DNA from 3 places in the Dyella sp. 333MFSha genome. Region 3 is predicted to be linked to each of the others. Evidence: predicted binding sites of a transcription regulator. Region 3 holds the regulator's gene; each other region holds the start of a gene.
What was found. The regulator FliA, encoded in region 3, starts transcription of late flagellar genes. The targets are predictions, from matches to a motif close to TAAAGTTTNNCNNNCNNNGGCCGATAA.
Positions count from the first base shown of each region.

Region 1: BLT40_RS17290 (HD-GYP domain-containing protein) is a predicted target of FliA. The motif match lies at 1,942-1,968, and genes of this name have one in related genera.
Region 2: BLT40_RS12910 (methyl-accepting chemotaxis protein) is a predicted target of FliA. The motif match lies at 2,516-2,542, and genes of this name have one in related genera.

Region 1 is NZ_FNBR01000005.1:215,459-219,357, reverse strand. It holds gene hutU (urocanate hydratase) at 1-1,055, shown strand, start outside; gene msrA (peptide-methionine (S)-S-oxide reductase MsrA) at 1,174-1,848, opposite strand; gene BLT40_RS17290 (HD-GYP domain-containing protein) at 2,041-3,288, shown strand; gene BLT40_RS17285 (putative bifunctional diguanylate cyclase/phosphodiesterase) at 3,285-3,899, shown strand, end outside.
Region 2 is NZ_FNBR01000002.1:1,278,965-1,282,863, forward strand. It holds gene BLT40_RS12890 (alpha-L-fucosidase) at 1-451, shown strand, start outside; gene BLT40_RS12895 (DksA/TraR family C4-type zinc finger protein) at 547-813, shown strand; gene BLT40_RS12900 (histidine phosphatase family protein) at 864-1,472, shown strand; gene BLT40_RS12905 (SDR family oxidoreductase) at 1,592-2,425, shown strand; gene BLT40_RS12910 (methyl-accepting chemotaxis protein) at 2,573-3,899, shown strand, end outside.
Region 3 is NZ_FNBR01000001.1:87,903-91,801, forward strand. It holds gene flhF (flagellar biosynthesis protein FlhF) at 1-913, shown strand, start outside; gene BLT40_RS00425 (MinD/ParA family ATP-binding protein) at 984-1,859, shown strand; gene BLT40_RS00430 (RNA polymerase sigma factor FliA) at 1,856-2,587, shown strand; gene cheY (chemotaxis response regulator CheY) at 2,641-3,042, shown strand; gene BLT40_RS00440 (protein phosphatase CheZ) at 3,053-3,694, shown strand; gene BLT40_RS00445 (chemotaxis protein CheA) at 3,702-3,899, shown strand, end outside.

The sequences.
Region 1 (3,899 bases), on a different contig from region 3:
TCCGCCTGAAGACGCGCTACGTGGACGAGCAGGCCAGCGACCTGGACGACGCGCTCGCGCGGCTGGATCGCTACGCGAAGGAAGGCCGCGCCGTGTCCGTGGCGTTGCTAGGCAACGCGGCCGACGTGTTGCCGGAGCTCGTGCGCCGGGGCGTCCGTCCCGATGCCGTCACCGACCAGACCAGCGCCCACGACCCCGTCAACGGCTACCTGCCGTCCGGCTGGACCGTCGAGGAATGGTTCGAGCGCCGCAAGGCCGATCCGACTGGCACCGCCCATGCCGCCAAGGCCTCCATGCGCCGTCATGTCGAGGCCATGCTCGCCTTCCATCGGCAGGGTGTGCCGACCTTCGACTACGGCAACAATATCCGTCAGATGGCCAAGGACGAGGGGCTGAGCGAGGCGTTCGCGTTCCCCGGCTTCGTGCCCGCCTTCGTGCGACCGCTGTTCTGTCGCGGCGTCGGGCCGTTCCGCTGGGTCGCGCTGTCAGGCGATCCGGAAGACATCTACAAGACCGACGCCAAGGTGAAGGAGCTGATTCCCGACGATCCGCATCTGCACCGCTGGCTGGACATGGCGCGCGAGCGGATCAGCTTCCAGGGCCTGCCGGCGCGTATCTGCTGGGTGGGTCTGGGGCAGCGGCACCGGCTGGCGCTCGCCTTCAACGAGATGGTGCGCAACGGCGAACTGAAGGCGCCCATCGTGATCGGCCGCGACCATCTCGATTCCGGCTCGGTCGCCAGCCCGAACCGGGAAACCGAAGCCATGCGCGACGGCAGCGACGCGGTCAGCGACTGGCCGTTGCTCAACGCGATGCTCAACGTGGCGGGCGGGGCGACCTGGGTCAGCCTGCACCACGGCGGCGGTGTCGGCATGGGTTACAGCCAGCACAGCGGCGTGGTGATCGTGGCCGACGGCAGCGAGGCGGCGGACAAGCGGCTGGCCCGCGTGCTGTGGAACGACCCCGGCACCGGCGTGATGCGTCACGCCGATGCGGGCTACGAGGATGCCGTGGCCTGCGCGAAGGAGCAGGGTCTGAACCTGCCCATGATCTGACCCATGTAGGAGCGCGCCTGCGCGCGACCCAGGTATCGCCCTGCGCGACCCGGATATGGCCACGCGCGCGACCCGGCTATCGCGCGCAGGGCGCGCTCCTACACGAGATTGCGGGTTCTCAGCGGCCGTTGGCCCAGCCGGCCACGTACCGCTCCGGATAAATGCGTTGCAGGGCCAGTACCTTCGGCCGGTCGTTGATCGCGATGTACATCGCGTCCGGATTCAGACGCATATAGTCCTGGTGCTCGTCCTCCGCGAGGTAGAAACCCTTAAAAGGCGTTACCTCCGTCACGATTTTCGACGAAAACGCGTGCGCCGCGGTCAGCTGGGCGATATACGCCTCCGCCACCTTCTTCTGCTCCGGCGTCGCATAGAAAATCGCCGACCGGTACTGCGTGCCCGAGTCGGGCCCCTGCCGGTTCAGCAGCGTCGGATCCTGCGCCACGGAGAAGAACACCTGCAGCAGCTGCCCGTACGACACCTGTGCCGGATCGTAATCGACCTTCACCGATTCGGCGTGTCCGGTATCACCGTCGCTGACATCGTCGTAATTGGCGTGGGCGGCGTCACCGCCCGAGTAGCCGGTGCGGACGCTTTTCACGCCGCGGACGTGCTGGAACACGCCCTCGACGCCCCAGAAGCACCCGCCGGCGAAGACGGCGGTGGCGTCGCCAGCGGCCGGTGCGGCATCGACGGTGGGGGCGGGCAGGCGGACACCCTCGTCGCGCGCCGAAGCGGCCGAGCAGGCGGTAAGGGCGAGAAGCAGAGCGGGGATCAGGGAAAGGCGAGGCATGAGTTTCTCCCGGTCGACATGACCTGATACACCAGACCGGTGTACCCGGGAAAACCTCACACGGCGTGAAGGCGGCCTTCACAACTCTGTACCTACAGAATCGGGGTGCAGGGCCGATAAGCCATCGACACGCGCAACACGCTAGAGTCGTGCGCGTATTCGGCCAGCGTGGCTAAAGGAGCGAGGGGAAACGTGGCGTACGATTTAGTGGAGCGACGTGTCTTCGTGTCCGACCTGGAGGTCGGCATGTATGTCAGTCGCCTGGACTGTGACTGGTCCGACACGCCCTTTCCGTTGCAGGGGCTGCCCATCGAGTCCCGTGAGGACATCGAGTCGCTCAGTCGTTTCTGCAAATACGTCTTCGTGGACATGCACCGTCAGGTCGTCCCCGACAGCCGGTTCACTCCGCAGCGCATCGCGCCGAAAGCCGTTGCCACCCCCGCACCGCGTGCTGCGGCAAGCCTGCGTCTGGTCAGTCGACACGCGTATACCGACACGGCCTCGTTCGACGATGAGATGCCGCGCGCCAGAGAAGCCTTCGACACCGTCGCCGAGTTCGCCACGCGCATGGTCGACGACTTGCGGCATGGTCGGCCGGTCGAGCCGCAGGCTGTCGAGAACGCGGTGCGCCCCATGGTCGAGAGTGTGCTGCGCAGCGGTGACGCGTTCTTCTGGATCGAAAGCCTGCGGCGGCGCGATGGCTACACCTATCAGCACGCGATCGGCTGCAGCACGCTCGCCGCGGCGTTCGGGCGGCACATGGGCTTCGAAAGCGACGCCATCGTCAGTCTCGCCGCCGGCGGCCTGCTGATGGATGTCGGCAAGTCGCAGCTGCCTGAGGAACTGCTTAGTCGCGACGGGCCGCTGAACGACGACGAATGGGGCCTCGCACGTCAGCACGTCAATGAAGGCGTCGCCATCCTCGATCACTCCGGTGTCATCGACAACGAAGTGCGCGACATGGTGCTCACACACCACGAACGTTACGACGGTACCGGCTATCCCTCAGGACTGGCCGGCACCGCCATTCCGCTCGCCGGACGTATGGCCGCGATCATCGACACCTACCACGCGATGTCGACGCCGCGTCCGTACCGTTCGGCCGTGTCGCAGCACGTCGCCTTACGCGAGCTGTACGCCGGACGCGACCGCGAATTTCAGGGCGAGCTGGTCGAACAGTTTCAGGCCTGCCTGGGGGTCTATCCCACGGGCACGCTGGTCGAACTCAACACCGGTGAGGTGGCCATCGTGATGGTGCAGAACCAGTCGCGCCGCCTGCAGCCGCGCGTCGCGATTCTCTCCCGGCCCGACAAGAGCGCGCTCGACGATTTCCTGATCGTCGATCTCATGCGCCAGGTGGATCTGGTGCGCCGTGAGATTCTCCGCACCTTGCCAGCCGGTTCGCACGGTATCGATCCGCGCGAGTACTTCGTCGCATGAGCGACCGGGCTTACATCCTGCCGGCGGTCCAGTCGATCCTCGACCGGTCGTCACCGGATGCCGGCCCGTGCGCCGTTCTGATCGTGCGTCTGCAAGGTATGCGCGAGGCGCAACTGCGTTTCGGTTATGACTTCGGCAGCGACATCATGCTCGCCTCGCGCGAACGCATCGTCGATGCCTTGCGCCATGTCGATACCGTTTTCGTGGCGGGAGATGACACGTTCGTGGTGGTGCTTCCGATGGTGCGCAACCGCACCCATGCGCTGCTTGCGGCGACCCGCATCGTCGGCGCGTTCGATGGTCCGCTGATGCAGGGTGAGCGTCCCTGGCACGGTCGCGCCGTCGTCGGTGTGGCCATCCATCCCGAACATGGTGTGACCGCCGATTGGTTGTACCGCCGCGCGGAACTGGCGCACGACGAAGCCCTGCGTATCGGCGAGGCCTTCGCCATCTACAAGCCCGACGTGACACCGGTAGAAATCCTCTACGGCGAGTTACGCGAGGACATCGAAGCCAACCGCCTGCAGGTCGCCTTCCAGCCGCTGCACGATCTGCGCTCGGGTGAAATGAACCGCGTGGAGTCGCTGGCGCGCTGGACCACCGCGGCCAAC
Region 2 (3,899 bases), on a different contig from region 3:
GAAGAACACGGGTCCGGCACCGAAGGTGGGGCGCGCGGTGCTCATCACCACACCCGATCTGGCCGCCGGCAAGCCCGCCTGGGCCAGCGCCAGTGACGAGGCGGTGGGTCCCGATCTCGCGTTCGACGATGATTACCGCTCGTACTGGCTGGCGGACAAGGGGAAGACCGACGGCTGGATCGAGATTCGATCCGAACAGCCGGTGTCGTTCAATACGATATCGATCGTCGAGCCGATACATGTCGATGGCTATGGCGATACGTCCAGGATCACCCGTTACAAGGTGGAGATGGAGCGTGACGGTGGCTGGGTGGAGATCGCCTCCGGCGGTACCCCGGCCCCTTACCAGTTTCACGAGATCGGGCGGGTCACGGCGAAACGGGTGCGACTGACGGTGTTCGGCAGGCAGCCCGGGGTGACGGAGCTGGGTCTGTACGACGAGCCGCGCTGACCGAGTCCGGCCGCACGAGCGATACTCTTCACACCTTTAAAACCAGTCACTTGCCACCATTTAAGAAGGCTGAGCGCCAGCCGTGGAGGTGAGTCATGGCAACCGGATGGGCGGGTGATACCGCCGTACAGGACCAGATCGACGCGACCATCGAAGACGCCGTAAAACGGGCGCGCAGCCATATGCCCAGCGGCCCGGGTCTCGAGCACTGCGAAGCGTGCGACAAACCGATCCCGGACGCGCGCCGGAAAGCGGTGCCTGGCGTACGCCTGTGCGTGGCATGTCAGGAAGAGGCCGATCGCGAGGAAGCCAGCTTCAGCGGCTACAACCGCCGCGGCAGCAAGGACAGTCAGCTGCGTTGAATTGGACCGGTACAATCGCGGGCTCCCCCGCAGTACCGGCAGACATCCGCATGCTCGAACACCTGATCCTCGCCCGTCACGGCGAAACCGAATGGAATGTGGCCGGACGCGCACAAGGCCGCGCGGACAGCCCGCTTACCGCGGCGGGCATCGAACAGGCACGGTCGCTGGGACGCGTGCTCGCCGCGCGGGGCGTGGAGCACATCGTGACATCCACGCTGGGGCGGGCCATGCACACGGGTGAAGTCGCCGCGGGTATCGTCGGTTGCACCACCACCGTGGACGCGCGTCTGGTCGAGCGGGCCTTCGGCGTGCTGGAGGGTCGTTCGGTCGCGGACGTGTTCGAGGAAGATCCGGCGATGGTCGCGGTGCTGCGTGGCCACGATCCCGCCGTCGCCGCCGTGGGCGGCGAGTCGTTGCATGAGGTGGCGTCACGTGTGCTTGCCGCGCTGGCGGATATCCGTGCGTTGCCTTACCGGCGCGTGGCGGTGGTGACGCACGGGCATTGCATGACGGCGACGCTGGGTGCGCTTCTGAACGGTGGCGAGTACGCGAGTTACCGGCATGGCAATTGCGGATACACGCCGCTGGGGGTGAACTCCGACGGATTCATCGTCGACCGGTGGAACATCAGTCCGGCCGAGGTCGCGACGGCCTGATTGTCCCGGATCCTGCATCGTCTCATCCGCATCTCGTCGGATAGTCTTCATTCGCTTCCGCCCCTAGCTTGGTAGTCGACCCGTCGCGCATCGCGACGACACACTCCGAGGTGGGCACCATGAGCAAGACCTGGTTCATTACCGGCACGTCCTCCGGCTTCGGCCGCCTTCTGACCGAAATGCTGCTGGCGCGCGGTGACCGTGTCGTCGGCACGCTGCGCCAACCCGGCGCTCTCGACGATCTCAAGACGCGGTATGGCGACGCGCTCGATGTCGTCATCATGGACCTGACGGACACCGCGTCGATCCGCGAAGGCGTCCAGAAAGCCTTCGACGGAGGTCGCGTCGATATCGTCGTCAACAACGCGGGCTACGGGCTCTTCGGTGCGGCGGAAGAAGTCACCGACGAGCAGATCCAGCGCATCATCGATACCAATCTCATCGGATCCATCCAGGTCATCCGTGCCGCCATCCCCCGGCTGCGTGAGCGGGGTGGTGGCCGTATCGTGCAGGTGTCGTCCGAAGGCGGCCAGATCGCCTATCCCAACTTTAGCCTGTACCACGCCTCGAAGTGGGGCATCGAAGGCTTCGTTGAATCGGTGCTGCAGGAGGTCGCATCGTTCGGCATCGATTTCCTCATCGTCGAACCGGGTCCGTCGAAGACCGACTTCGGCAAGGGCCTGGTGACGCCTGAGCCGATGGCGGTCTACGACGACACCCCGGTGGGCGAGCTTCGGCGCGGCATCGTGTCAGGCGCCTTCGTCATCCGCGGCAATCCCGAAAAGATGGCGCGCGCGATGATCGAAACCGTGGACCTGGACAATCCACCACGCCGGCTGGTGCTGGGCGGCGACGCCTACGACCACGTCGAGGCCGGACTCAGCGCGCGCCTCGAGGAACTTCGCACGCAGAAACGTGGCGCATACGACGCCGACGACGACGTAACGGCGTGAACGTGGCGACTGCCACGACGAGCCATCCCCCGGGCGCTGTCATGACATCTTCAAGTCATTGAAATAAAACCATAATATTCGGATTTTCGCTAAAGTCCCGGCACGCGGAGCCGATAGGGAGGCACCCCCGCTCTCCCCGAGTGTGTCATGCCCTTTCCTCGCTTCGCCCTGCCGACGCTCACCCTGCGTGCACGTCTTTCGCTTCGTCTCGCCGGCACGATCTTTTTGCTGCTGGCGCTCTGGATCGTCGGCGGGGTGCAGCTTTGCACCGCCGACGACCGCCTGCAGTCCGTGGTGACAGACACGCTGGCGCCCGTCGCCGATGTCGGTCACATCCAGAACGATTACAACGACCTGCTCGATGCGCTGGTGCATGCGACGCTGATGCGGTTGCCCTCCGCCGTCGACGACGCGGTCACCGCGATCGGCAGCAACCGCCATGACATCGACAAACAGTGGAAGTCGCTCACGGCCAGCGGCCTGGGCAAGGCGCAGGCCAGGCTGGTCACCCTGGCTGCCGAACACCGCAAGGCGGCCGATAAGGCGGTCGACGACGTCATCGAGCTGCTCAAGACGGAGCAGTTCGATCTGGCGCAGCTGCAGCTTTCAAACGACGTCCAGTCGGCCGTCGGCCCCCTGAAGAGCGACTTCTCCAACCTCTTCGCGCTGGCGCTCGACAACGGCAAGGCCGAAGCCGCGGCACAGCGCGCCGACATTGCGAAGGGTGGCGTTTTCTCCGCCGTATTGCTCGGTATCGCGTTGCTGATCGCCAGCGTCATGGATGTCGCGATCATCCGCTCGCTTGGCCGGCGCCTGCGCCAGGCGGCGGACGTGGCAGCCTCCATCGCCGGTGGTACCCTGGGCACACGCGTCGAGATCGGTCGCGACGATGAGATCGGCAAGCTGCTGTCGTCGCTGGCGGCGATGGATGCCCAGCTCGGCAACGTGGTGACCCAGGTGCGCGACCGCGCCGACCACGTCGCTCACGCGGCCACCGGCATCGCCCGGGGTAACGAGGCGTTGAACGAGCGCACGCGCACGCAGTCCGCGCACGTCGACCTCACCACGGCCTCGATGAGCGAGATGGCTGGCGCGGTCTCGGACGGCCTGGGCCATGCGACTGCCGCCAGCCGTGCCGTCATCGACACCCGTGAGATGACGGACGAGGGCCACCGTGTGGCTCAGGATGCGGTCGGCAACATGCGCGAGATCCAGCGCACCAGCGAGCAGATGAGCGAGATGCTGGATCTGGTGGAGCAGATCGCCTTCCAGACCAACCTGCTCGCGCTGAATGCGGCGGTCGAGGCGGCGCGGGCGGGCGAACATGGCCGTGGCTTCGCTGTGGTCGCTTCCGAGGTCCGCGCACTGGCGCAACGCTGCGGCGCAACCGCCAGGGACATTCGTGCCCTGGTCGCGGCCAGCGATGAGGCGGTGCAAGCCGGCGTCGTGTCGGTGGATCGCGCGGGCCAGGTGC
Region 3 (3,899 bases):
CGAGATCAACAGCCTGCGTGAGATGCTGGAAGTGCAGCTGTCCACGCTCGCCTGGAATCAGATGGACCGCGACCAGCCGCTGCGCGCCCGCGTGCTCCGCGAGATGACCCGCCTGGGCATCGACGGCGACGTGGCCCGCGCGCTCTGCGCCGAGCTGCCGCCGGGCATGACCGCCGAGCAGGCCCGCTACCTGCCGCTGGGCATCCTCTCGCGCAACATCCGTACCAGCGGCCGCAATGCCGATACCGCCGGTAGCGCCGTCACCGCTCTGGTCGGCACGACGGGCGTTGGCAAGACCACCACCATCGCCAAGCTCGCGGCGCGTGCGGTGCTCCGCCACGGCGCCTCGAACGTCGCGCTGATCAGTGCCGACCAGTACCGCATCGGTGCGGGCGCCCAGCTGGAACATTACGGCCGCCTGCTCGGCGTGCGCGTCTACAACGCCCACGATGCACAGAGCCTCCGCAACGTGCTGCTCCAGCTGCGTGGCAAGCACACCGTACTGATCGACACCGCCGGCCTGGCCGGTAACGACCCCAAGCTGCAGCAGCAGTTCGACACCCTGCGCGCGATGACCGAGGTGCGTGTCTGCCTCGTGCTTGCCGCGAACGCGCAGGCACAGGCCATCGACAACGCGATCCGTGCCTACGCGCCGCTGGCGCCGCAGACCGCGATTCTGACCAAGCTCGACGAGGCCCCGCTAATCGGCGGTGCCCTGTCGGCCGTCATCCGTCACGGTCTGCCGCTCGACTACACCACGGATGGTCAGCGCGTGCCGGAAGACATCGCCTCCGCGGATGCGCGCAAACTCGTCTGCCTGGCCGCTCAACTCGTCAAGCAGCGCACCGACGAACCGGACGACGCGATTCTCGCCGACCGTTTCGGCTTCTCCACCGCGCCAGCCATCGCCTGACACCGGGAACTGAAGTAACGTGACCACGGCATCCGCATCCGCACACCCCTTCACGGCAGTGAATTCCTTCATGAACACACACGTCGATTCCACCCAGGCTGCTGGGCTCAACTGGCTCGCCGACCGTCGTCCCACGCGCAGCATCGCGGTGGCGGGCGGCAAGGGCGGCGTGGGCAAGACCACGGTGGCGGTCAACCTCGGCATGGCGCTTGCGATGGGCGGCCGTGACGTGGTCCTGCTGGACGCGGATCTGGCCATGGCGAACATCGATGTGCTGCTGGGCCTGCAGCCCACGCGCCATCTGGGCCACATGCTCGAAGGCGAGTGCCGCATCGAGGACCTGATCCTCCACGCCAACCACGGCCTGAAAGTGATCCCGGCGACCTCGGGCGCGCGCCGCATGGCGCAGCTGCCGAATATCGAGCACGCCGCCGTGATCCGCGCCTTCGACGAATACCCGGTCGCCCCCGAATATCTGATCGTCGACACCGCCGCCGGCATCTCCGACAGCGTGTCGATGTTCGCGGCAGCCTCCGACGAGGTGGTGGTCGTGGTCTGCGACGAGCCGGCCTCGCTGACCGACGCCTACGCGCTGATCAAGGTGATGAGCCGCGAGTTCGACGTGAACCGCTTCCGCATCGTCGCCAATATGGTCCGCCATGCGCAGGAAGGCCGTCAGCTGTTCGAGAAGCTCGCCCGCGTGACCAACCGCTTCCTGGACGTGTCCCTGGATTTCATGGGCATGGTTCCGCACGACGAGTACCTGCGTCAGGCCATCCGCCGCCAGGCGGCCGTGGTCGACGCCTGGCCGAGCAGCCGCTCGGCGGTGGGATTCAAGAATCTGGCCCGGTCGGTCGATACATGGGGTGAACCCGAACCCCGGGTGCAGGGTCGCATCGGCTTTTTCGCCGAACGGAACCAGATGGGGGGAGGGCTGCCGCTGTGAGTGTCGCTAGCGAATACCTTGAAATCACTAGAGTTCCAGCGGATCAACTGGTTAAAACGCATGCACCCCTGGTGCGCCGGATCGCCTATCACCTGATGGGCCGCCTGCCGCCAAGCGTGGACGCGAATGACCTCATGCAGGCCGGAATGATCGGACTGCTCGAGGCCGCAAGAAATTACTCGCCGACTCGCGCGGCCAGCTTCGAGACCTATGCGGGCATCCGCATTCGTGGCGCCATGCTGGACGAACTGCGCAAGACGGACTGGACCCCGCGCTCCGTCCACCGGAAGTTGCGCGAGGTGGCTGAAGTAACGAGGCAGATCGAGAACGAAACGGGTGGCGACGCCGAAGACGCGGAAGTGATGAAGCGGCTGGGTATCGACGCCATGGAGTACAACCAGATTCTGGCCGACGCGGCGAGCGCGCGGTTGCTGAGCCTCACGGCGCCGGAAGGCGACGAAGGCGCGGCGATCGACGTCGCGGACCCCGACGCCTCGGGCCCGGAAGGCAACTTCGAGAAGAACGGCCTGCGCGACGCGCTGGCGCAATCGATCGACGGCCTGCCGGAACGCGAGAAGCTGGTGATGTCGCTGTACTACGATGAAGAGCTCAACCTGAAAGAAATCGGTGTGGTACTGGGTGTGAGCGAGTCGCGCGTGTGCCAGATCCATGGCCAGGCCCTGATTCGCCTGCGTGCACGCATGACGGGTTGGAAAGACAAGCAGTGACGGCATCGCGGTGCCGTCGCCGGTAAAGAAAAAGCACGTGGCGGAGAGCAGTTTTGGACAAGAACATGAAGATCCTCGTGGTGGACGACTTTTCCACCATGCGGCGCATCGTCAGGAATCTCCTGGTCGAGTTGGGTTTCACCAACACGCTCATCCAGGAAGCCGAAGACGGTAACGCGGCCCTCGCGTTGCTGCGCTCGCAGCCGATCGACCTCGTCGTCACCGACTGGAACATGCCCAACATGACGGGCATCGACCTGCTTCGCGCGATCCGCGCCGATGCCGGTCTGAAGTCGTTGCCGGTGCTGATGGTGACCGCGGAAAACAACCGCGACCAGATCATCGCCGCCGCGCAGAGCGGTGTTAACGGCTACGTCGTCAAGCCTTTCACGGCGGTCACGCTGAAGGAAAAGCTCGACAAGATCTTCGAACGACTCGCCGCGGCTGCGGGCTAAGGGAATAACGATGAATACGATGCTCTCCCCCGGCCAAGAGGTCGTCCCCGAACTGCGCGAGCTGCTCGAGGCCGACGACGGCGCCGCCTTCGAAAAGGCACTCGACAACCTGATCCGCAGCCGCGAGCAGCACCTGTTCCTGGCGCTGGGCCACCTTGCGCGCGACCTGCACGAATCCGTGCGCCGCCTCGCTTCGGACATTTCGACCGACGGCGTGCCCGGCAACATGAGCGATGCGCGCAAGCATCTGCGTGACGTGCTCGAGATGAGCTCGACCGCCGCGCACCGCACGCTGGACTTCAGCGAAAAGCTGCGTCCGCAGGCCCAGGCGCTGGCGAAGCAGGCCGACGAAGTGCTCGTGCTCGATCACGCCGATCCGGCGTTCGGCGCCAATGCCACGGCGCTTGCCGTGCGCGTGGGCGATTTCGCGCAGAGCTGCGACATCGGCCTGGGCGAAATGGTCGAAGCCCAGTCGTGGCAGGATCTTTCCGGTCAGCGCGTGGCGCAGGTCGAAGCGTTCATGGCCAAGGTCGAGTCGTCGCTGGTCGAGCTGGTCCGTCTGACCGGCTCGCTCGCGGGCGGCAATGCGCCGGCCGCGGACAAGGTCAGCCAGGACGAAGTGGATCGCCTCCTCAGCGAATTCGGATTCTGAGCCCGCTATGAGCGTGGAGCTGGACAACGAGCTGCTCAACGTCTTCCTGATCGAAGCGCGCGAACTGCTCGAGAGCCTGGGCGAGCAGCTCGTGGATCTCGAAGCGTCGCCGAACGACACGGAGCTGCTGAACGCGGTCTTCCGTGCGTTCCACACCGTGAAGGGCGGTGCGGGCTTTCTTGGGCTCAATCCCATGGTGGAGCTG